DNA from 3 places in the Streptomyces sp. GS7 genome. Region 2 is predicted to be linked to each of the others. Evidence: riboswitches for the same ligand, from Rfam matches in the RefSeq annotation. Region 2 holds a riboswitch; each other region holds the start of a gene.
What was found. Region 2 has a riboswitch for cobalamin ahead of cobN (cobaltochelatase subunit CobN). Riboswitches for the same ligand answer to the same signal wherever they lie in the genome.
Positions count from the first base shown of each region.

Region 1: it holds a riboswitch for cobalamin, as region 2 does, so the genes downstream of both, GR130_RS33225 (ribonucleoside-diphosphate reductase subunit alpha) here and cobN (cobaltochelatase subunit CobN) in region 2, are expected to answer to the same signal.
Region 3: it holds a riboswitch for cobalamin, as region 2 does, so the genes downstream of both, GR130_RS21965 (HoxN/HupN/NixA family nickel/cobalt transporter) here and cobN (cobaltochelatase subunit CobN) in region 2, are expected to answer to the same signal.

Region 1 covers NZ_CP047146.1:7,656,491-7,664,076, reverse strand. Annotated here, with positions in the region: gene GR130_RS33230 (ribonucleotide-diphosphate reductase subunit beta) at 32-1,066, opposite strand; gene GR130_RS33225 (ribonucleoside-diphosphate reductase subunit alpha) at 1,057-3,462, opposite strand; cobalamin riboswitch at 3,624-3,774, opposite strand; gene GR130_RS33220 (Uma2 family endonuclease) at 3,901-4,485, shown strand; gene mctP (monocarboxylate uptake permease MctP) at 4,569-6,176, opposite strand; gene GR130_RS33210 (DUF3311 domain-containing protein) at 6,254-6,514, opposite strand; gene GR130_RS33205 (GntR family transcriptional regulator) at 6,775-7,536, opposite strand.
Region 2 covers NZ_CP047146.1:135,019-142,604, reverse strand. Annotated here, with positions in the region: gene GR130_RS00605 (DUF4097 family beta strand repeat-containing protein) at 1-302, shown strand, start outside; gene GR130_RS00600 (MFS transporter) at 425-1,672, shown strand; gene cobN (cobaltochelatase subunit CobN) at 1,752-5,354, opposite strand; cobalamin riboswitch at 5,388-5,536, opposite strand; gene cobG (precorrin-3B synthase) at 5,622-7,193, shown strand; gene GR130_RS00585 (precorrin-8X methylmutase) at 7,190-7,586, shown strand, end outside.
Region 3 covers NZ_CP047146.1:4,960,359-4,967,944, forward strand. Annotated here, with positions in the region: gene GR130_RS21950 (FAD-dependent oxidoreductase) at 350-1,591, shown strand; gene GR130_RS21955 (helix-turn-helix transcriptional regulator) at 1,761-2,627, opposite strand; gene GR130_RS21960 (SDR family oxidoreductase) at 2,778-3,539, shown strand; gene GR130_RS21965 (HoxN/HupN/NixA family nickel/cobalt transporter) at 3,957-5,084, opposite strand; cobalamin riboswitch at 5,116-5,325, opposite strand; gene GR130_RS21970 (ArsR/SmtB family transcription factor) at 5,409-5,783, shown strand; partial or broken gene GR130_RS42000 (short-chain fatty acyl-CoA regulator family protein) at 5,853-6,062, opposite strand; gene argG (argininosuccinate synthase) at 6,274-7,586, shown strand, end outside.

The DNA of each region.
Region 1 (7,586 bases), 7.5 Mb from region 2:
CAGGGTGCGGAGAGGTGCGCGGACGTGTCGGTCAGAACTCGTCGTCGAACGAGACCGAGCCCTCGACGGCGACCTGGTAGGCCGAGGCCCGCCGCTCGAAGAAGTTGGTCAGCTCCTGGACGTTCTGGAGTTCCATGAAGGAGAACGGGTTCTCCGAGCCGTAGACCGGCGGGAAGCCCAGCCGCTGCAGCCGCTGGTCGGCGACGCACTGGAGGTACTCGCGCATCGACTCGGTGTTCATCCCGGGCAGTCCGTCGCCGCACAGGTCCCGGCCGAACTGGAGCTCCGCCTCCACGGCCTCCTTGAGCATGTCGGTGACCTGCTGCCGGAGCGCGTCGTCGAAGAGGTCCGGCTCCTCCTCGCGGACCGTGTCCACCACCGAGAAGGCGAACTCCATGTGCATCGACTCGTCGCGGAAGACCCAGTTGGTGCCGGTGGCCAGCCCGTGCAGCAGACCGCGCGACCGGAACCAGTAGACGTACGCGAACGCGCCGTAGAAGAACAGCCCCTCGATGCAGGCCGCGAAGCAGATGAGGTTGAGCAGGAAGCGGCGGCGGTCGGCCTTGGTCTCCAGCCGCTCCATCTGCTCGACGTGGTCCATCCACCGGAAGCAGAACTGCGCCTTCTCCCGGATGGACGGGATGTTCTCCACGGCCGCGAAGGCGGCGGCGCGATCGTCCGGATCGGGGAGGTAGGTGTCCAGCAGCGTCAGGTAGAACTGGACGTGCACCGCCTCCTCGAAGAGCTGACGACTCAAGTAGAGCCGCGCCTCCGGGGAGTTGATGTGCTTGTAGAGGGTCAGCACCAGGTTGTTGGCGACGATCGAGTCACCGGTGGCGAAGAACGCGACCAGCCGGCCGATCATGTGCTGCTCGCCGGGGGACAGCTTGGCGAGGTCGGCGACGTCGGAGTGGAGGTCGACCTCCTCGACGGTCCAGGTGTTCTTGATCGCGTCCCGGTAGCGGTCGTAGAAGTCCGGGTACCGCATGGGGCGCAGGGTCAGTTCGAACCCGGGGTCGAGGAGGTTCTTGGGGCGGTCGGCGGCGGGGGTGGACATTACTGGCATGCCTCGCAGGACTCGGGGTTTTCCAGGGAGCAGGCGACCGCCTCGGGGTCGGTCACCGGCGGTTGCGCGGGGACGGTCGCGGCGCGGGCCGACTGGGCGATCCGGGTCGCCGGCCGCGAGCGCAGGTAGTAGGTCGTCTTGATGCCGCGCTTCCAGGCGTAGGCGTACATCGAGCTGAGCTTGCCGATGGTCGGCTGTGCCATGAAGAGGTTCAGCGACTGGCTCTGGTCCAGATAGGGCGTACGGTCCGCGGCCATGTCGATCAGCGCGCGCTGCGGGATCTCCCACGCGGTGCGGTAGCGGTGCCGGACGTCCTCGGGGATCCAGCTCACGTCCTGTACGGAGCCGTTGGCGTCCCGCAGCGCGTCCCGGGTCCGCGCGTCCCACAGGCCCAGGGCCTTGAGCTCCTCGATCAGGTACGCGTTGACCTGGAGGAACTCACCGGACAGCGTCTCGCGCTTGAAGAGGTTGGAGACCTGCGGCTCGATGCACTCGTACACACCGGCGATGGAGGCGATGGTGGCGGTCGGCGCGATCGCCAGCAGCAGGGAGTTGCGCATCCCGGTCGCGGCGACGCGGGTGCGCAGCGCCGCCCAGCGGTCCGCCCAGCGGGGCTCGGCGTTCGGGTAGTGGTCCGGGTGCAGCACACCGCGGGCCGTACGGGTCGCGGACCAGGCCGGGTGCGGGCCGTGCCGGTCGGCGAGGTCGGCGGACGCCTCGTAGGCGGCGAGCATGATCCGCTCGGAGATACGGGTCGACAGCTCCCGCGCCTCCGCCGAGTCGAACGGCAGCCGCAGCCGGAACAGGACGTCCTGCAGGCCCATCAGGCCCAGACCGACCGGGCGCCAGCGGGAGTTGGAGGCGGCGGCCTGCCCGGTCGGGTAGAAGTTGATGTCCACCACCCGGTCGAGGAAGGTGACGGCCGTACGGACGGTGGCGTCCAGCCGCTCCCAGTCCATCCGGCCGTCCTCGCCGAGATGCGCCGCGAGGTTGACCGACCCCAGGTTGCAGACCGCGGTCTCCCCGTCGTCGGTCACCTCCAGGATCTCCGTGCAGAGGTTGGAGGAGTGCACGACGTTGCCCGGCTCGGCGGTCTGGTTGGCGGTGCGGTTGGCGGCGTCCTTGAACGTCATCCAGCCGTTGCCGGTCTGCGCCAGGGTCCGCATCATGCGGGAGTACAGCACCCGGGCCGGGATCTGCTTGAGGGCCTTGCCCGCGGCCTCCGCCCCCCGGTACGCAGTGTCGAACTCCTCGCCCCACAGGTCGACCAGCTCCGGCACGTCGGCCGGCGAGAACAGCGACCAGTCGGCGTCCGCCTCGACCCGGCGCATGAACTCGTCCGGGATCCAGTGCGCGATGTTGAGGTTGTGGGTGCGCCGGGCCTCCTCGCCCGTGTTGTCGCGCAGCTCCAGGAACTCCTCGATGTCGGCGTGCCAGGTCTCCAGGTAGACGCAGGCCGCGCCCTTGCGCCGGCCGCCCTGATTGACCGCCGCGACCGAGGCGTCCAGGGTGCGCAGGAACGGCACGATGCCGTTGGAGTGCCCGTTGGTGCCGCGGATCAGCGAACCGCGGGCGCGGATGCGGGAGTACGAGAGGCCGATGCCGCCCGCGTGCTTGGAGAGCCGCGCCACCTGGTGGTAGCGGTCGTAGATCGAGTCCAGCTCGTCCAGCGGCGAGTCCAGCAGATAGCACGAGGACATCTGCGGGTGCCGCGTACCGGAGTTGAACAGCGTGGGGGAGGAGGGGAGGTAGGACAGCGTGCTGGTCAGCCGGTACAGCTCGGCGACGTCCGCGAGCGCCCGCGCCGAGTCGTCCTCGGCCAGGCCGCAGGCCACCCGCAGCAGGAAGTGCTGCGGGGTCTCGATGACCTGCCGGGTGGTGGGGTGGCGCAGCAGGTAGCGCGAGTGCAGCGTCCGCAGCCCGAAGTACCCGAAACGGTCGTCGGCGCCGTCCGCCAGGGCACCGTGCACCAGCGCGTCCAGCCGCTCGGCGTGCGTCCGCACGAACTCCGCGGTCCCGTCCGCGATCAGCCCCTCCCGGTGACCGGTCGCCACGGAGGCGGAGAAGGAGACCGCGCCCTGGCCGGCCGCCTCCTCGGCGACGGCGCGGGTGAGCAGGCGCGCGGCGAGCTTGGAGTACTGCGGCTCGTCGCCGATCAGACCCGCCGCGGCGTCGATCGCCAGCGACCGCAACTCGGCCTCGTCGGAGCCCGGGTGCCGGCCGCGCAGCGCGGCGGCGGCCACCTTGCCGGGGTCGGTCTCGGGCAGATCCGCGGTCAGCTCGGTCAGGGCGCGCAGCAGCGCGGTGCCCGGCCCGTCCGAGCCGAGGGGAGGCGTGGCCGCCGCGGGCTGCACAACCCCGGCGGCTGACGCGGGTTCCGTTGGCGCGATGGTCACGTGATGCTCTCCCTCACTCGGCGGGGGCCAGGAGAGCGGCGGCGCGACGGGCGCACGCGGGCAGGCGGCACCCCGTGACGGTCAGGGGCGCGCGGGCAGGCCGCACGGCGTCCATCGGCCCAACCCTCGGGGCCCGGACGTGTCGACGCCGCACCGATGGCGGTGCGGGCGTGCCGTCGGCAGGTCCTCGGACTCAGGGACGCACGACCGGGCCGTACGGAACGACCGGTGGTGCGCACGCATACCGTTGCGGGACAGTTCCGGATTCACACCGGATTCCCCTGCGGCGACAGCGAGGACGAGCATACATGTGGTGGTCGCCTCTGGCGCGCACCCCCACATCTAGTGCGGGGTGAGTGATCAAGCGGTTTCTGTCGGTGGCCTCGGCTATCGTCGGTTCTGCATTCCCTGCTCGGTCCGACAGCAAGGAGAAGCGCCATGTCCGCGCTCGCCGACCGCCCGCACATCATGGACGCCGAGCACTTTGAAGAGGCCGCCCGGATACTCGCCTGCCTGGAAGAGGGCGTGCGGTGGGAACTCATCGACGGGAAGGCCAGGAGCAAGCCCCTGCCGGACGGGGACCACGGGCGGATCATTCAGTGGCTCACGCGCATCTGCCTGCAGCACCGCCCCGAACTCTGGCTCTACAGCCAGGGGCTCAAGGCGCAGACGTACCGCGAGGGTCGTGCTCACCCGGACGGCTCGCTGGCCCCCAGTGGCTCTTTTGGGGGCCAGGGCGAATGGGCCGACCCCGACCCCGTGCTGATGGCCGTCGAGGTCACCTCGCACGACTCCGGAACCGAGCAGTGCTACCGGGTGGAGAAGCCCAGGGCCTACGCCGAAACCGGCATCCCGCTCTACCTGTTGATCGACCGGAAGTCGTGCCAGTTGTCGGTCTACAGCGAGCCCGACGGGGAGCGCTACGAGCTCGTGCGCACCGTGTCGTACGGCAAGTCGCTCCACCTACCGGACCCGGTTGGCATCACCCTCGACACCGAGCCGCTGAAGGATTGGGTCCACTGATCCTGCGCGGTTGCCGTGCCGCACACGAGAGGGCCGCCGCGTCCCTGGTGAACGCGGCGGCCCTCCGCCGGAGTTGACAGCGGTCAGTGCCCCGCCGGCGCCCCCGCCGTGGCGGGCGGCAGGTCGGCCGTGACGCCCTCGTCGCCGAGGTCGGCGGTGTAGTCGTCGGGGGAGGTCTCGTCGGTGCCCTCGGGAGCCTTGAAGGCCCGCAGGGCGAACGTCAGGACGACCGCCACCACCACGTTCAGGACGAAGGCGGTCAGGCCGATGTAGCCGATCTGGCCGATGCCGGGGATCTCCGCGCTGGAGCCGCCGAAGTGCTTCTGGGTCGGGCTGGCCACCCCGTACGCGGCGAGGGTGCCGTAGAGCATGCCGACCGCCCAGCCGGCCAGCAGGGCCCAGCGGTGGAACCACCGGGTGAAGAGGCCGCCCACCAGCGCCGGCATGGTCTGCAGGACCCAGATGCCGCCCAGCAGCTGGAAGTTGATCGCCACCGTCTTGTCCATGGTGAGGACGAAGGCCAGCGCGCCGACCTTGACCAGGAGGGAGACCAGCTTGGCGACCCTGTGCTCCTGCTCGGGGGTGGCGCCGGGCCGCAGGAAGTCCTTGTAGACGTTGCGGGTGAAGAGGTTGGCGGCGGCGATCGACATGATCGCCGCGGGCACCAGCGCGCCGATGCCGATCGCGGCGAAGGCGACCCCGGCGAACCAGCTGGGGAACATGTCCGCGAAGAGCTGCGGGATCGCCAGCTGCGGGTTGCCCTTGATGTCCGTACCGGCCTTGATCGCCATGAAGCCGAGCAGCGCCAGCAGCCCCAGCATGAGCGAGTACAGGGGCAGGATCGTGGTGTTGCGGCGGATCACGTTGCGGCTGCGCGAGGACAGCGTCGCGGTGATCGAGTGCGGGTACATGAACAGCGCCAGCGCCGATCCGAGCGCCAGAGTGGCGTACGCCCACTGGGCGTTGGGGCCGCTGGTCAGTTCACCGCGCAATTTGCCGGTCGGTCCGGTCTGGGCCAGCGCCTGGTGCGCCGACTGGAAGACGGCGTCGAACCCGCCCAGTTTGATCGGGATGTAGACGATCGCCACCCCGATGACGAGGTAGATCAGCCCGTCCTTGACGAACGCGATCAGCGCGGGCGCGCGCAGGCCCGAGGAATAGGTGTACGCGGCCAGCACGGCGAACGCGATCAGCAGCGGCAGGTCCTTGACGAACCAGTTGGTGTGCTCCCCGCCGCCGATGCCCATCACGTCCAGGACGGCCTGGATGCCGACCAGTTGGAGCGCGATGTACGGCATCGTGGCCAGGATGCCGGTGAGCGCCACGGCCAGCGACAGCCCCTTGGAGCCGAACCGCCCGCGTACGAAGTCCGAGGTGGTGACGTACCCGTGCTTGTGCGAGACCGACCACAGGCGGGGCAGGAAGGTGAAGATCAGCGGGTAGACGAGGATGGTGTACGGGACGGCGAAGAACCCGGACGCGCCCGCCGCGTAGATCGCCGCCGGGACGGCCACGAACGTGTACGCGGTGTAGAGGTCGCCGCCGAGCAGGAACCAGGTGATCCAGGTGCCGAAGCTGCGTCCGCCCAGGCCCCATTCGTCGAGGTTGGCGGACTGCTCGGCCTGTCGCCAGCGGGCGGCGAGGAAGCCCAGGACCGTGACGGCCAGGAAGAAGAAGACGAAGACGGCCAGCGCGACGCCGTTGACGCCCTTGGTGGCGGCGGCGAGCTGGGCGCCGGCGAGGTCCGTGGAGGTGGTGGAGGTGAACGTCACTGGTCCGCACCGTCCTTGCGGGCGCGCTGCTCACGCTGGACGAGTTTGTAGGCGATCGTGGTGAGCGCGGTCGAGATCAGCACCCACGCCATCTGGTACCAGTAGAAGAACGGGATCCCGATGAGCGTCGGCTCGATCCTGGCGTACGAACTCACCCACAGCATCGCCACGAACGGAGCGAGCAGGCACAATCCGGCCACCACGCGTCCGGGCGTGACGACCGGTCTGCGGTCCGGTGAATCGGCTTTCTCTGTCATGCCCGTGGCTCCGTCCCTGGCGAACTCCTGTGTAATCGGCATGAATTTAGGCCAGTGACGTGGCGCGCGTCACTAGCTGTCCGCATATCGGTATGGCGTCGGTGCGTTGGGCGGGGCGGCCGTCGGCGCGGCCGGGGGCGGGCGGACGAGCCCGGGGACGGCGTGTCCGGATCGGACAGGCGTCGGGGCGCGTCCGCGGGAGCGTGCCGGGGCGCGCCCGCGGGCAGGGGCCGGTGCCGCGCGGGCGGGGCGTCCGCGGCTCAGTCGGCCGGGCGCTGGAGTCGGGCCACGAACTTGTAGCGGTCGCCGCGGTAGACCGAGCGCACCCACTCCACCGGCCGGCCCTGGGCGTCGAGGGAGTGCCGGGAGAGCATCAGCATCGGCAGGCCGACGTCGGTGCCCAGGAGGCCGGCCTCGCGCGGGGTGGCGAGCGAGGTCTCGATGGTCTCCTCGGCCTCCGCGAGCCGGACGTCGTAGACCTCGGCGAGCGCGGTGTACAGGGAGGTGTACTTGACGAGGTTGCGGCGCAGCGCCGGGAACCGCCGGGCGGACAGGTGGGTGGTCTCGATGGCCATCGGCTCGCCGCTGGCCAGCCGCAGCCGCTCGATGCGCAGTACCCGGCCGCCGGCGGCGATGTCGAGCAGCCCGGCCAGCCGGTCGTCGGCGGTGACATAGCCGATGTCCAGCAGCTGGGAGGTCGGCTCCAGGCCCTGGGCGCGCATGTCCTCCGTGTAGGAGGTCAGTTGCAGCGCCTGGGAGACCTTGGGCTTGGCGACGAAGGTGCCCTTGCCCTGGATGCGCTCCAGGCGGCCCTCGACGACCAGTTCCTGGAGGGCCTGGCGGACCGTGGTGCGGGAGGTGTCGAACTCCGCGGCGAGGGTGCGCTCGGGCGGGACCGGGGTGCCGGGCGGCAGGGTCTCGGTGATCTCCAGCAAGTGCCGCTTGAGGCGGTAGTACTTGGGCACCCGGGCGGTGCGCGTCGCGCCGCCGCCGTTCTCGGCACTGCCCGCGTCGGTCTCCATGACCCGCCTCTCCGACTCCTGTCGTGCTGCCGTCACCGGCTCCTCCGTAC
Region 2 (7,586 bases):
GCGCCGTGGACGTCCGGACGACGAACGGCGCGGTCACCGGCAAGGGGCTGGCGGGCAGCCGCACCGCCGTCGAGACCTCGAACGGCCGGATCGACCTGACCACGACGACACCGCAGGACGTCCGGGCGAAGACGTCCAACGGCGCGATCGCGGTGACGGTGCCGGACGCCCACTACAGGGTGTCCGCGGACACCGACAACGGCGCGAAGAAGATCGGCGTCACCCAGGATCCGGCGGGGCGCTACCGGCTCGACCTGACCACCTCGAACGGGGAGATCACCGCCGAGAAGGCCGCCGGCTGAGGCCGCTTCGTCTCCGCCCCCGGCGGCGCCGCACCGCGACGTCGTAAACCTGCCGGACCTCGGGGGCGGCCGACTGCTGCACTGGTGAGCACCGCAACAGACCGCTCACCAGGACGGAATCCATGCCGACCGCCGCCCGCACCGCCACCGCATCCGAATCCGCAGCCGCAGCCGCAGCCGCAGGACCCGCGGCCGTCGCCCGCTCGCCGCTGAACGGCTGGCTCGCCGTGATCGCGGTGATGCTGGGGATCTTCTCCATCGTCACCACCGAAATCCTGCCGATCGGCCTGCTCACCGATATCGCGGCCGACTTCCGCATCTCGGACGGCACGGCCGGGCTGATGATGACGCTCCCCGGGCTGCTGGCCGCCTGCGCCGCGCCGACGGTGACGGTGGCCACCGCACGGATCGACCGGCGGCTGATGCTGTGCGCCTTCCTCGCGCTGCTGGCGCTGGCGAACCTGCTCGCCACGGTCGCACCGGCCTACTGGCTGGTGCTGCTGTCCCGGGTGCTGGTCGGCATCGTCATCGGGGGTTTCTGGTCGATCGGGGCCGGGCTGGCCGAGCGGCTGGTGCCCGCGGAGTCGGCGGGCCGGGCGACCGCGGTGATCTTCTCCGCGGTGCCGCTGGGCTCGGTGCTCGGGGTGCCCGCGGGGACCTTCCTCGGCAACCTCGCCGGCTGGCGGACGGCCTGCGCCGTCGTGGGGGCGCTGTCGCTCGGCGTGCTGGTGCTGATGGCCCTGGTGAGCCCGTCGCTTCCCGCCGTACGGGCCACCAGCGCGACGATGCTGCGCGGCATGCTGCGCGGCGTCCCTACCCGTTTCGCGCTGCTGATGACCTTCCTCGTCGTGCTCGCGCACTTCGGCGCCTACACCTATGTGACGCCCTTCCTGGAACAGGTCACCCACGTGGCATCCGCCGGGCTGATCACCGTTTTCCTGCTCGCGTACGGCATCGCGGGAATCGCCGGGAACTTCCTCGGCGGCGGGATGGTGGCGCGCCGCCCGCGCACCGTCTTCGGGGCCGCGGCGGGGCTGCTCGCCCTCGCCACGCTGCTGCTTCCGGTCCTGGGCCGCGGGGAAGGGGGTGCGCTGGTGCTGCTGGTGGTCTGGGGCATCGCGTACGGCGCGGTACCGGTCGCTTCGCAGACCTGGTTCGCCAAGGCGGCGCCCGCCGCGCCGGAGGCGGCGTCGGTGCTGTTCACCGCCTCGTTCCAGGCGACGCTGTCGCTCGGCGCGCTGGCCGGCGGGATGATCGTGGACCGTACGTCGCCGTCGACCGTGATGGCGCTGGGCGGCGCGACCGCGGTCCTGGTGGTCCTGGCGGCGTGGGTGCACCGCGCCAAGCAGCTGGAGTGGCCGCGGAGTTGAGGGCCCGGACGGGGTTCGCGAAGGAGAACGGGGGCGGTGTTTCACGTGAAACGCCGCCCCCGTCACGCCACTTCGCGCCTCAGTCCTCCCCCTCCAGCTCGCCCTCCGTCTCCAGGAAGGCGTCCCGCAGGGCGGCCAGCGTCTCCGCGTCGGGCTTCTCCCACATACCGCGGGACTCGGCCTCCAGCAGGCGTTCGGCGATGCCGTGCAGTGCCCAGGGGTTGGCCTCCTGGAGGAAGGCGCGGTTCTCCGGGTCGAGGACGTAGGTCTGGGCGAGCTTGTCGTACATCCAGTCGGCGACGACCCCGGTCGTGGCGTCGTAGCCGAACAAGTAGTCCACGGTTGCGGCGAGTTCGAAGGCGCCCTTGTAGCCGTGGCGACGCATCGCCTCGATCCAGCGGGGGTTGACGACCCGGGCGCGGAAGACCCGGGAGGTCTCCTCGACGAGCGTCCTGGTGCGGACCGTCTCGGGGCGGGTCGAGTCGCCGATGTACGCCTCGGGGGCCTTGCCCTTGAGCGCCTTGACCGTGGCGACCATGCCGCCGTGGTACTGGAAGTAGTCGTCGGAGTCCGCGATGTCGTGCTCGCGGGTGTCGGTGTTCTTGGCGGCCACCGCGATGCGCTTGTAGGCGGTCTCCATCTCGTCGCGGGCCGGGCGGCCTTCGAGCCCGCGGCCGTACGCGTAGCCGCCCCAGACGGTGTAGACCTCGGCCAGGTCCGCGTCGGTGCGCCAGTCGCGGGAGTCGATGAGCTGGAGCAGGCCCGCGCCGTACGTGCCCGGACGGGAGCCGAAGATCCGGGTGGTGGCGCGGCGTTCGTCGCCGTGGGCGGCCAGGTCGGCCTGGGCGTGGGCCCGGATGAAGTTGCGGTCGGCGGGCTCGTCGAGGCCGGCGGCGAGCCGTACCGCGTCGTCGAGCAGGCCGATGACGTGCGGGAACGCGTCCCGGAAGAAGCCGCTGATGCGGAGGGTGACGTCGATGCGGGGGCGGCCCAGCTCGTCGAGCGGGACGGCCTCCAGGCCGGTCACCCGGCGCGAGGCGTCGTCCCACACGGGGCGGACCCCGAGCAGCGCCAGCGCCTCCGCCACATCGTCCCCGGAGGTGCGCATCGCGCTCGTGCCCCACAGGGACAGGCCCACCGACTCCGGCCAGTCGCCGTTGTCGTCGCGGTAGCGGGACAGCAGCGAGTCGGCGAGCGCCTGACCGGTCTCCCAGGCGAGGCGCGACGGCACGGCCTTGGGGTCGACGGAGTAGAAGTTGCGGCCCGTCGGAAGGACGTTGACCAGCCCGCGCAGCGGCGAGCCGGACGGACCGGCCGGCACGAAGCCGCCGTTGAGCGCGTGCACCGCGTGGTCGAGTTCGTCGGTGGTGGCGGCCAGCCGCGGCACGACCTGCCGGGCGGCGAAGTCGAGGATGTCGGCGACCGCGGCCGGGTGCCCGTCGGCGACCCCGGCCACCGCGGCCGGGTCCCACTTCGCGTCCTCCATCGCCTGGACCAGCGCGCGGGCGAGGGCCTCGGCGTCGTCGGCGGCCGTCCGGGTCGCGGCCGACTCGTCCAGGCCCAGTGCCTCGCGCAGTCCGGGCAGCGCCGAGGTGCCGCCCCAGATCTGCCGGGCGCGCAGGATGGCGAGGACGAGGTTGACCCGCGCCTCGCCGGTCGGCGCACCGCCCAGGACGTGCAGCCCGTCGCGGATCTGGGCGTCCTTGACCTCGCACAGCCAGCCGTCGACGTGCAGCAGGAAGTCGTCGAAGCCGTCGTCGTCGGGGCGTTCGTCCATGCCCAGGTCGTGGTCGAGCTTGGCGGCCTGGATCAGCGTCCAGATCTGCGCGCGGATGGCGGGCAGCTTGGCCGGGTCCATCGAGGAGATCGCGGCGTACTCGTCGAGCAGCTGCTCAAGGCGGGCGATGTCGCCGTAGGAGTCCGCGCGGGCCATCGGCGGGACGAGGTGGTCGACGAGGGTGGCGTGCACCCGGCGCTTGGCCTGGGTGCCCTCGCCCGGGTCGTTGACCAGGAACGGGTAGACGAGCGGGAGGTCGCCGAGCGCCGCGTCCGGGCCGCAGGCCGCGGAGAGTCCGGCGTTCTTGCCGGGCAGCCACTCCAGATTGCCGTGCTTGCCGAGGTGCACCATCGCGTCGGCGCCGAAGCCGCCGTCCGCGGCGGGGGCGGCGATCCAGCGGTAGGCCGCCAAGTAGTGGTGCGAGGGCGGCAGATCGGGGTCGTGGTAGATCGCGATCGGGTTCTCGCCGAAGCCGCGCGGCGGCTGGATGAGGATCAGCAGATTGCCGCGGCGCAGCGCGGCGAGCACGATGTCGCCGTCGGGGTTGTGGGAGCGGTCGACGAACATCTCGCCGGGCGGCGGGCCCCAGTGCTCCTCGACGGAGCTGCGGAGTTCCTCCGGAAGCGTCGCGTACCAGCGGCGGTAGTCGGCGGCCGGGATCCGGACCGGGTTGCGGGCCAGCTGCTCCTCGGTCAGCCACTCCTGGTCGTGGCCACCGGCCTCGATGAGGGCGTAGATCAGCTCGTCGCCGTCGCCGGACGCGAGCCCGGGGACCGGCTCGGCGCCGAAGTCGTAGCCCTCGGCCTGGAGGCGGCGCAGCAGCTCGACGGCGCTCGCCGGGGTGTCCAGGCCGACCGCGTTGCCGATCCGGGAGTGCTTGGTGGGGTACGCGGACAGCACCAGCGCCAGGCGCTTCTCGGCGGCCGGGATGTGCCGCAGCCGGGCGTGCCGGACGGCGATCCCGGCGACCCGGGCGGCGCGTTCGGGGTCGGCGACGTACACCGGGAGGCCGTCCTCGTCGATCTCCTTGAAGGAGAACGGCACGGTGATCAGCCGCCCGTCGAACTCGGGCACCGCGATCTGCGAGGCGGCGTCGAGCGGGGACACCCCCTCGTCGTTCTCCTCCCAGGCGGCGCGCGACCCGGTCAGGCACAGCGCCTGGAGGATCGGCACGTCCAGGGCGGCCAGCGCGCCCGCGTCCCAGGACTCGTCGTCGCCGCCCGCCGACGCCTCCGCGGGCTTGGTGCCGCCCGCGGCCAGCACGGTGGTGACGATCGCGTCGGCGGCGCGCAGTTCCTCGATCAGCTCCGGCTCGGGGGCGCGCAGCGAGGCGACGAAGAGCGGGAGCGGACGGCCGCCGGCCTCCTCGATCCGGTCGCACAGATCTTGTACGAAGGCGGTGTTGCCGCTCATGTGGTGGGCGCGGTAGTAGAGCACGGCGACCGTCGGGCCGCCGGCGTCGCACGCCGCGCGCTCCAGCCGGCCCCAGGAGGGCGCGGGCGCGGGCGGCTCGAAACCGTGGCCGGTGAGCAGGACGGTGTCGCTGAGGAAGCGGGCCAGCTGCTCCAGGTTGGCCGGGCCGCCGTGCGCGAGGTAGGCGTGCGCCTCGGCCGCGATGCCGACCGGGACGGTGGACGCCTCCATGAGCTGGGCGTCGGGGGCCTGTTCACCGGTGAGGACGACGACCGGGCGGTGCTGGTCCGCGGCCAGCAGCACGTCGAGCCCCTCCTGCCAGGCGCGGATGCCGCCGAGGAGGCGTACGACGACGAGATCGGTGCCGTCGAGGAGGCCGGGCAGTTCGGCGACGTCGAGTCGGGCCGGGTTGGCGAGCCGGTACGGCACCGGCCCCGCGGCGGCACGAGCGCTGAGCAGGTCGGTGTCGGAGGTCGACAGCAGCAGGATCACGGCGCAGCCTTCCTCGGGGTATCCGCGCCCCGGGTGGTCGTATGGACGGCGGGAGTTCCTGGCTCACCCGGCGGTGGCCGGGTTCACAGTGGCGGGACCGCGCCGGATTCTCACCGGGCTTCCTCCCTGGCGCCGTCGCTGGCGTCCGGCGGGTCAGCCGACCCACCGACCTGCATAGTAAGGGCTGCGTCCCGGCAGCGGGAGCGCGCCTCCGGGGGCGCTCGCCGGGGCCTTGCGCCCCCGGTTTCGGAGCGACCCGGCGTAGGTATGCTCGCCGCCATGCCGCCCTCCCCCGCACCACCGCCCCACCGGGCCGAACCGCCCGTACGGGATCGTGGTGACGCCTGCCCGGGAGCGCTGCGGCTGCACTCCGCCGCGGACGGGCAGCTGGCCCGAGTGCGGCTGCCGGCAGGGGACTTGACGGTAGGCCAGGCCACCGCGCTCGCAGACGCCGCCGCACACCTCGGCGACGGCCACCTCTCGCTCACCTCCCGCGGCAACGCCGAACTCCGCGGACTGCCCGACGGCTGCGGCCGGCGGCTCGCGGACCTGCTCGCCGGCGCCGGGCTGCTCCCTTCCGTCCGCCATGAGCGGATCCGCAACATCGTGGCCTCGCCGCTGGCCGGACTGGACCGGCACACCCCGCCTGACGTGCGGGTGTGGGCCCGCGGCCTGGACGCGCTGCTCTGCGCGAGCACGGCCGCGACGGGGCTTTCGGGCCGGTTCCTCTTCGTCCTCGACGACGGGCGGGGGGATGTGGCGGGGCTCGGCGGCGATGTGACCTTGATCGCAGAATCGGGCATCGCGGGATCGGAGATCGCGGAATCGGGCGCTGCGGGTGCCGCGTCCGGGAGCGGGGCGCTGCTGCGGGTCGGTGACGACCCGGCCGCGCTGCGGATCGCCGGCGAGGACGTTCCGCGTGCCGCGCTCACCGCCGCCGAGACCTTTCTGACCATCGCCGCGGCGAGCGGCAGCGGCGCCTGGCGGGTCCGCGAACTCCCCGCCGACCGCGCGCTCACCGCCCGCGAGGTGGCGCGAGCCCTGCGGGCGGCGGGCATCGCCGCGGAACACGTGAATGACGTGAATTGCGTGAATGACGCGGGATATTCGGAATGCGCTGCGGATGCCGCCGAGGCCCCCGGTCCGCTCTCTGCCCCGCGGTACGCCGACTCCCGCGCCCCCGGCCTCGTCGACGGCGCCGACGGGCGCCGGGCGCTTGCCGTTCTCGCGCCCCTGGGTCGGCTGACCGTCGCCCAGTGGCGCGCGCTGACCGGCATCGCCGCCGACGACGGCGCGGGCGAACTGCGGCTCACCCCCTGGCGCGGGATCGTCCTTCCCGGCCTGCCGGCCGCGACCGCGCCCCTGCGCCTCCGCGAACTCGCCACCGCCGGGCTGATCACCGACCCGGCCTCCCCTTGGCACGGCCTCAGCGCCTGCACCGGCCGCCCCGGGTGCACCAAGTCCCTGACGGATGTCCGCGCCGACGTCGCCGCCGCCCTCGCCGAGGGTGCCTCCGCACCCGCGGGAGGCGGCGGCCTCCCCGTCCACTGGTCCGGCTGCGCACGCCGCTGCGGACACCCCCGCGGAACGTGGGTCGATGTCGTCGCGACACCCGACGGCTACCGCACCGCCGTCGTACGGCCCGAGGACCCGGCACCGTCCCCCGCCGTACGGAGACCCTCACGACCGGCGCCGGTTTCACGTGAAACACCCCAACTGCCCACCGTTTCACGGGAATCGGCCGCACCGGACCCGGTTTCACGTGAAACACGACCGGCACCGGGTCCGTCCCACACCACCCCCATCACCCCTCAACCCACCACCCCGAGGCCCCAGTGACCGCGTTCGAGTACGAAAAGGACGGGGCGGAGATCTACCGCCAGTCCTTCGCCACCATCCGCGCCGAGGCGGATCTCTCCGGGCTGCCCGCCGACGCCGGCCAGGTCGCGGTCCGGATGATCCACGCCTGCGGCATGGTCGACCTCGTACGCGACCTGGCCTTCAGCCCCGGGGTCGTGGCGCGTGCCCGCGCCGCACTGCGCGCCGGTGCACCGATCCTCTGCGACGCCAACATGGTCGCCAGCGGCGTCACCCGCAAGCGGCTGCCCGCCGACAACGAGGTGCTCTGCACGCTCACCGACCCGTCCGTGCCGGAGCTCGCCGCGCGGATGAGGACGACGCGCAGCGCCGCCGCGCTGGAACTGTGGCGGGACCGGATGGAGGGCGCGGTGG
Region 3 (7,586 bases), 4.8 Mb from region 2:
ACTGCAAGGGAGTTCGTCGAAGCGCGGGCGGAGCTCCACCCCACCCCCGCCCGGCATACGCAGCTGGGGAACAGCGACTTCGACGCCTGGTTCCCCCATGGTCCGCACCTCATCCGCGACGGAGTCGCGGCCCAGCTCGACCGCTGGCCTTTCCCCTTCCTCCGGCCCACCGACCCGGCATGCGCGATCGCCAGGTGCGGACCCGCCCGGTGAGTGACAGTCAGCGATGTGGGCGGCACCGGCGGGGGTGCGGTCACGGGGGTGTCGGAGCGGTGTCGGCGTCCTGTCGGCGGGCCGTCGGCGCCCCCGTCAAGGATGGTCGAACGGCACCGATCCCGAAAGGTTCACCATGACGGACAGCGTCCGACCACACCACTCGCACACGACCTCGGTCCTGATCTCCGGCGCAGGCATCGCCGGAACCGCCCTGGCCTACTGGCTGGAGCGCTACGGCTTCCGCGTCACGGTCGTCGAGCGCGCTCCGGAGCCGCGCGCCGGCGGGCAGGCGGTGGACGTGCGCGGCAGCGCCCTCCACGTCGTCGAACGGATGGGCCTGCTCCAGGACGTCCAGGCGCGCAAGACCGGCCTGCGGGGCATGTCCCAGGTCGATGCGGACGGCCGCGAGCTGCGCCGCACCACCGAGCGGACGCTCAGCGGCGGCCCCGTCGACAGCCCCGACGTGGAGATCCTCCGCGACGAGCTGTGCACCCTGCTGCGGCGGGCCGCCGGACCCGGCGTCGAGTACCTCTTCGGCGACTCGATGCGCAGCCTCGTTCAGCACGAGGACGGCGTCCAGGTCCACTTCACCAGCGGCGCCGAGCGTTCCTTCGACCTCGTCGTGGGCGCCGACGGCCTCCATTCGGCCACCCGCCGCCTGGTCTTCGGCCCCGAATCCGACTACCTGCACCCGATAGGCACCTACATCGCCGCGTGGAGCGCCCCCAACCACCTCGGCCTGGACCGCTGGGAGGTCTTCCACGGCCCCTGTGGCGACGGCGTGTGGGGATGCATGGCCATGACCGTACGGGACAACGCCGAGCTGCGCGTCTTCGTCGGCTTCCATTCCGACGAGCCGACCGAGCGGCTGCTGCCACGCGACACCACGGAGCAGAAGCGGCTGATCGCGGAGCGCTGCGCCGGGCTGCGGTGGGAAGTGCCGCGCTTCCTCAAGGCCATGTGGGAGACGGACGCCTTCCACTACGACGTGGTCGCGCAGATCCGGATGGACCATTGGTCACGCGGCCGTGTCGCGTTGCTCGGCGACGCCGGGTACTGCCCCTCGCCGCTCACCGGGCAGGGCACGAGTGTGGCGCTGACCGCGGCCTACGTGCTCGCCGGGGAACTGCACGCGGCCGACGGCGATCACCGGGCCGCCTACCCCGCCTACGAGGAGCGGCTACGCGACCACGTGGCCGCCAATCAGGCACTGCTCGACGCGGGCAGAGCCCTGACCGCCACCGGGGACGCGGGCTCGGGCACGGATGGCGGGGCCGACTCCGACCCCGCCGGCGCGGCGGGCTTCGAGGAGCCCGCCCCCGAGACCATGGCGGCCTTCCTCGCCGCCACGGCCTTCGACCTGCCGGACTACTGACGGCACGACAGGAGGTGCGGCGACGGGCATCAGCCGACAGGTGGGCCGCTCGGCCATGCTGCCGGCCGTTCTCTTCGACCCCGTCTGGATCACCCTCGCCCACATGGTCACCGCCCCCTCTCCCTGCCCGGGGCCGCACCGTCCGGTCCGTTTCGGGGCCGCGCTCCGGTCACACCGCCGGTGTCGCCGCCCAACTGGCCAGCAGCTTCAGGCGCTCCTCCGTCTGCGACCCAGGCTCCGGCGGGTAGACCACCAGCATCTGGTCGGGCTCCCCCGTCACCGTCAACGTCTCGTAGGGCATGGTGAGTTCGCCGACGACGGGGTGCGTCATGCGCTTCGCCCCGTAGGTCTTCTCCTTGACCTGGTGGTCCGCCCACAGTCGACGGAAGTCCTCGCTCGCCAATGACAACTCGCCCACCAGCGTGGCCAGTTGCGCGTCCTGCGGATGGTTTCCCGCGTCCAGGCGCAGATGGGCGACCGTCTCCGCGGCCACCGCCGGCCAGTCCGGGTACAGCTCATGCGCCCGCGGGTTGAGGAACACCTGGCGTGGCATGTTGCGGTCCTTGGGGGCCATCTGCGAGAAGCCGACGAGGGCGTCGCCCAGGGCGTTCCAGGCGAGCACGTCCATACGTCGGCCGAGCACGAACGCCGGGGCCTTGTCGATGGTGTCCAGCAGGAGGCGCAGGCCGCGGCGGACCTTCTGGGGAGCGTGCCCTCCGGCGGGCGTGCCGCGCGTGGCCGAGGGGCGGCGGGTGGTGGGCCTGGCCACCCTGCGCAGGTATTCCTGCTCGGTGTCGTCGAGGCGCAGGACGCGCCCGATGGCGTCGAGTACGGCGTCCGACACCGAGGGGCCGCGGCCCTGTTCGAGGCGGATGTAGTAGTCGACGCTGACGCCCGCGAGCTGGGCGACCTCCTCGCGGCGCAGGCCCGGCACCCGCCGCCTGCCGTGCCCCGGCAGGCCGACCTCCTCGGGCTGGATGCGGGCGCGCCGCGAGCGCAGGAAGTCGCCGATTTCCGGGCCGATGGATATGTCCATGCCGGCGATCATAGGCCCCGGGACCGTCGTGTTCCTGGTACTGCCGGACCCAGGAAAACGGCAGCCCTGGGTAAGCACGGCGGCCGGGCCCAGGATGGGTGTCGTCGCCGGGAGACGCCGGCGACGACACCCACCGAACCAGGAGTTCCCATGTCGTACGACACCCTCACCGGCCGCACCGCCGTCGTCACCGGAGCCGCCAGTGGCATGGGCGAGGCCACCGCCCGGTTGCTCGCCTCGCACGGCGTGCGGGTGGCGCTGCTGGCCCGCCGCGCCGATCGGCTCACCGAGCTGGCCACCGGGATCGAGGCGGACGGCGGGCAGGCTCTCGCGGTGGCCACCGACGTCACGGACGCGGACTCCGTGGATGCGGCGGTGGAGCGGGTGCACGCCGCGTACGGCGAGGTCGACCTGGTGGTCAATGCGGCAGGCGTGATGCTGCCGAACCCCGTCACCGACGGCCGCGCCGACGAGTGGCAGCGCATGCTGGACACGAACGTGGCCGGCGCCCTGCGCGTCATCCGCGCGTTCACCCCGGACCTGATCGCGGTGGCGGCCGCGGGCCGGACGGCGGACCTGGTGAACATCTCGTCGATCGGAGCCCACGTCCCGTTCCCCAACTACGCGGTGTACGGGGCGACGAAGGCCGCTCTGACCTACCTCTCGCAGTCCCTGCGCACCGAGCTGGGCCCGCGCGACGTCCGTGTCACCAACATCGAACCCGGGCTCACGGACACGGAGTTGGGCGGCCACATCGACAACGCGGAGCTGTCCGGCCAGCTGGACGGCATGTTCGACGCGCTGATCGGCCTGTCGGCGGACGACATCGCGGACCTGATCGCCTACACGACGAGCCGCGCCCGCCATGTGAACCTGCGCCAGGCGATCGTGCTGCCGACGCGCCAGGCATGACGTCGGCGCGCCGGAGAAGCGGGTGGCCAGAGCGGCAACGACGTGTCGTGAACCGGGTCCTTCGCCTTCAGCGCGAAGGGACGGCCTGGCCGTGCGGCGGGAGTCCGATGAGGGAGTCGAGGATGTCGCGAGCGGCGATCAGGGCGTCGATCAGCCACGGAATCGATGTGGGGATGCTCACCGCGGCGAAAAGCATCGTCGACCAGGCTGTCGCGGACGGCTGCGGGCCAGCGGGGTTGGCGCGTCTGACGTCCCTCCTTCACAAGGCCGGTCAGCCCTGAAAACCCGGCGCCTGAAGATCACCTGCGCCCCGCCGGCCCCCGAGTACCCGGAAGGAGCGCGGCGGAGAGCTGTGACGCTCGGCGACGAGCCCCGGCCCGTCGGCGGACCGGGGCTGCCGAGCGGCCGGCCGATGCGTCAGTTCGGTTCCGCGGCCTTGGGCTTCCAGCGGTGTTCGACCTTGGCCAACCGCCAGTAGGCCAGTGCGCAGGCCCAGACCGCCACGAACAGGCCGACGATGATGAAGCCCACGTTGTTCAGGTCGATGCCGGAGATCCAGTTGGTGACGGCGTCGTCGAGGCCGAGTTGCTCGTGGAGGACGCCGACCAGTTCGATGGTGCCGATGAGGAAGGCGACCGCGATGGACAGGCCGGTGATGGTGAGGTTGTAGTAGACCTTGCGCACCGGGTTGGAGAACGCCCAGTGGTAGGCGAAGTTCATGAAGGTGCCGTCGAGGGTGTCGAACAGGCTCATGCCCGCGGCGAACAGCAGCGGCAGGCACAGGATCGCGTACCAGGGCAGCCCGGCGGCGGCGCCTGAGCCCGCCATCACCATCAAGGTGACCTCGGTGGCGGTGTCGAAGCCGATCCCGAAGAGGAAGCCGAGCGGGAACATCTGGCCGGGGCGGGTGATGGACTTGGTGAGTCGGCCCAGGATGCGGTTCATGAAGCCGCGGGAGTCCAGGTGCTTCTCCAGTTCGTGCTCGTCGAACTGGCCTGCGCGCATCGCCTTGAAGACCCGGTAGATGCCGGCCAGGGAGAGGAGGTTGAGGGCGGCGATCAGATAGAGGAAGCCGCCGGAGACGCTGGTACCGACCAGGCCGAGGGTCTGTCGGGCACTGGAGTTGTCGTCGGTCAAGGTGGTGACGACATGCGCTCCGGCGGCGATGCCTCCGGCGAGCAGGAGCACGATGGAGGAGTGCCCCAGGGCGAACCAGAATCCCACCGAGAGGGGACGCTTGCCGTCGGCCATCAGCTTGCGGGTGGTGTTGTCGATGGCCGCGATGTGGTCGGCGTCGAAGGCGTGCCGCATGCCCAGGGTGTAGGCGGTGACGCCCAGGCCGAGGCCGAAGACCTGCTTGCCGACGGTGTAGTGGTGCGGCGCGACCAGCATCACCAGGATCGCGAAGGCGACGACATGCAGCGCGGCTATCGCCGCCAGGAGTCCGCCGGTGCGTATCCAGTCCTTGCGCTCCCACCGCATCAGCGGTGTGGTCGGAATCACCGCTTCTGCGGTGGACATGGCGGAGTTTTCAGACAGGGTCATCTCAGGGAGCCTCTCCAGCACCTCGTGGACGGGGACGTACGGTGCCGTGGCCGGTCTCCTGGCTGACGGGTCGAACGCCGGCGTACCCGGCCTTCCCAGGAACCCGAAGGTCCCCAGTGGCGTCCGCCTTCCGGCGGAGGTATGTCGACTCCCCGATCACAGTGGCGAGGGCCGCTCCGGACTCCAGCCCCTGTCAGGGCTGTCACCGGTCTTCCCGAGCACCACGGCGGGACCACCGTAGAGGTTCGGCCACTGTGGCTACAAGCCTGCACAGATACGCAGGTGTCTTGGTTACGAGGGTGAAGTGCGGCAAGAATGGGGCGCATGCACTTGGTTCCGCCGGACCGCGCACATCAACGCGCCATTGACCACCACACCGTGTGCGATGCCATCGAAGGCATCGGCGACCGCGGCCAGGTATGCACCTGGTCCGAGCGCTTCGCCCTGCTCGCGGATCCCGGCCGCCTCTCGCTGCTCCTCGCCGTGCACCGGGCCGGCCCCATCGCGGTCTCCGACCTGGCGCTCGCCACCGGCATCCGGGACACCGCGGTCTCCCAGGCACTGCGGTTGCTCCGCGCGTCCGGCGCGGTCCACGCGGCCAAGGACGGCCGCATCGTCCGGTACAGCCTGTGCGACCCCGAGATCGCACGCCTCCTCGATGCCATGCCCACGGCCGCCACGGCGCCCCCACCCGCCTGACGAAGCCGGCCCCGCCCGCGATTCCGCCGGTGCGTCAGGCCGTGTCAACGGAAGACGAGTCAACGGCCATCCCCTCGCGCCCCAGCCACCACGCTGCCGGGTCGCCACGTGGGCCGTCCACAAGTAGCGCTGCGCGTGGGGAATTTCGGCGATCTGGACGTGGATGCGGCCGGGGGCGGTGAACGCCCCGTAGACGTTCCAGAGGGGGCAGGTACCGCCCGCCCGCGAGAAGGGGAAGCCGGTCGGGGGTTCCACCTGGTCGCCGCGGCCCGCACCGTCCGCGGCGAGCTGCCCGCGTCCTGACCGGCAGACCCCCGAGGGGCCGGGGCGCCGCCGGCTCCGTGATGGATGCCGAGGAGCGCCGGGCACCTGGTTCCCCTCGTCGGCACGGATGCCGAACGGCCCCGGCGGGGCGGACCCGGCGAAGGCCGCCCCGCTCTCACCACCGAACCCCATTGCATAGTCATGTGGAATCGTGCATACTCTTCCCATGTCTAAGGTCCTCACCTCCCTTCCCGCCGGCGAGCGCGTCGGCATCGCCTTCTCGGGCGGCCTCGACACCTCCGTCGCGGTCGCGTGGATGCGCGACAAGGGCGCCATCCCGTGCACCTACACCGCCGACATCGGCCAGTACGACGAGCCCGACATCGCCTCGGTGCCCGGCCGCGCGAAGACCTACGGCGCCGAGATCGCGCGCCTGGTCGACTGCCGTGCGGCGCTGGTCGAGGAGGGCCTGGCCGCGCTCACCTGCGGGGCGTTCCACATCCGCTCGGGCGGGCGTGCCTACTTCAACACCACGCCGCTCGGCCGCGCCGTCACGGGCACCCTCCTGGTACGGGCGATGCTCGAGGACGACGTGCAGATCTGGGGCGACGGCTCGACCTTCAAGGGCAACGACATCGAGCGGTTCTACCGCTACGGCCTGCTCGCCAACCCGCAGCTGCGGATCTACAAGCCCTGGCTGGACGCGGACTTCGTGACCGAGCTCGGCGGCCGCAAGGAAATGTCGGAGTGGCTGCTCGCCCACGACCTGCCCTACCGCGACAGCACGGAGAAGGCGTACTCCACCGACGCCAACATCTGGGGCGCCACTCACGAGGCCAAGACCCTGGAGCACCTGGACAACGGCGTGGAGACCGTGGAGCCGATCATGGGCGTGCGGTTCTGGGACCCCGAGGTCGAGATCCTCACCGAGGACGTCACCATCGGCTTCGACCAGGGCCGGCCGGTGACGATCAACGGCAAGGAGTTCGACTCCCCCGTCGACCTGGTGATGGAGGCCAACGCCGTCGGCGGGCGACACGGCATGGGCATGTCGGACCAGATCGAGAACCGGATCATCGAGGCCAAGAGCCGCGGCATCTACGAGGCGCCCGGGATGGCCCTGCTGCACGCGGCGTACGAGCGCCTGGTCAACGCGATCCACAACGAGGACACCCTCGCCCAGTACCACAACGAGGGCCGGCGCCTGGGCCGGCTGATGTACGAGGGCCGCTGGCTGGACCCGCAGGCGCTGATGGTGCGCGAGTCGCTGCAGCGCTGGGTCGGCGCGGCCGTCACCGGCGAGGTGACGCTGCGGCTGCGGCGCGGTGAGGACTACTCGATCCTCGACACCACGGGCCCGGCGTTCAGCTACCACCCGGACAAGCTGTCCATGGAGCGCACCGAGGACTCGGCGTTCGGCCCGGTGGACCGGATCGGCCAGCTCACCATGCGCAACCTCGACATCGCCGACTCGCGCGCCAAGCTGGAGCAGTACGCCGGCCTCGGCCTGATCGGCACCGCCAACCCCGCCATCGGTGC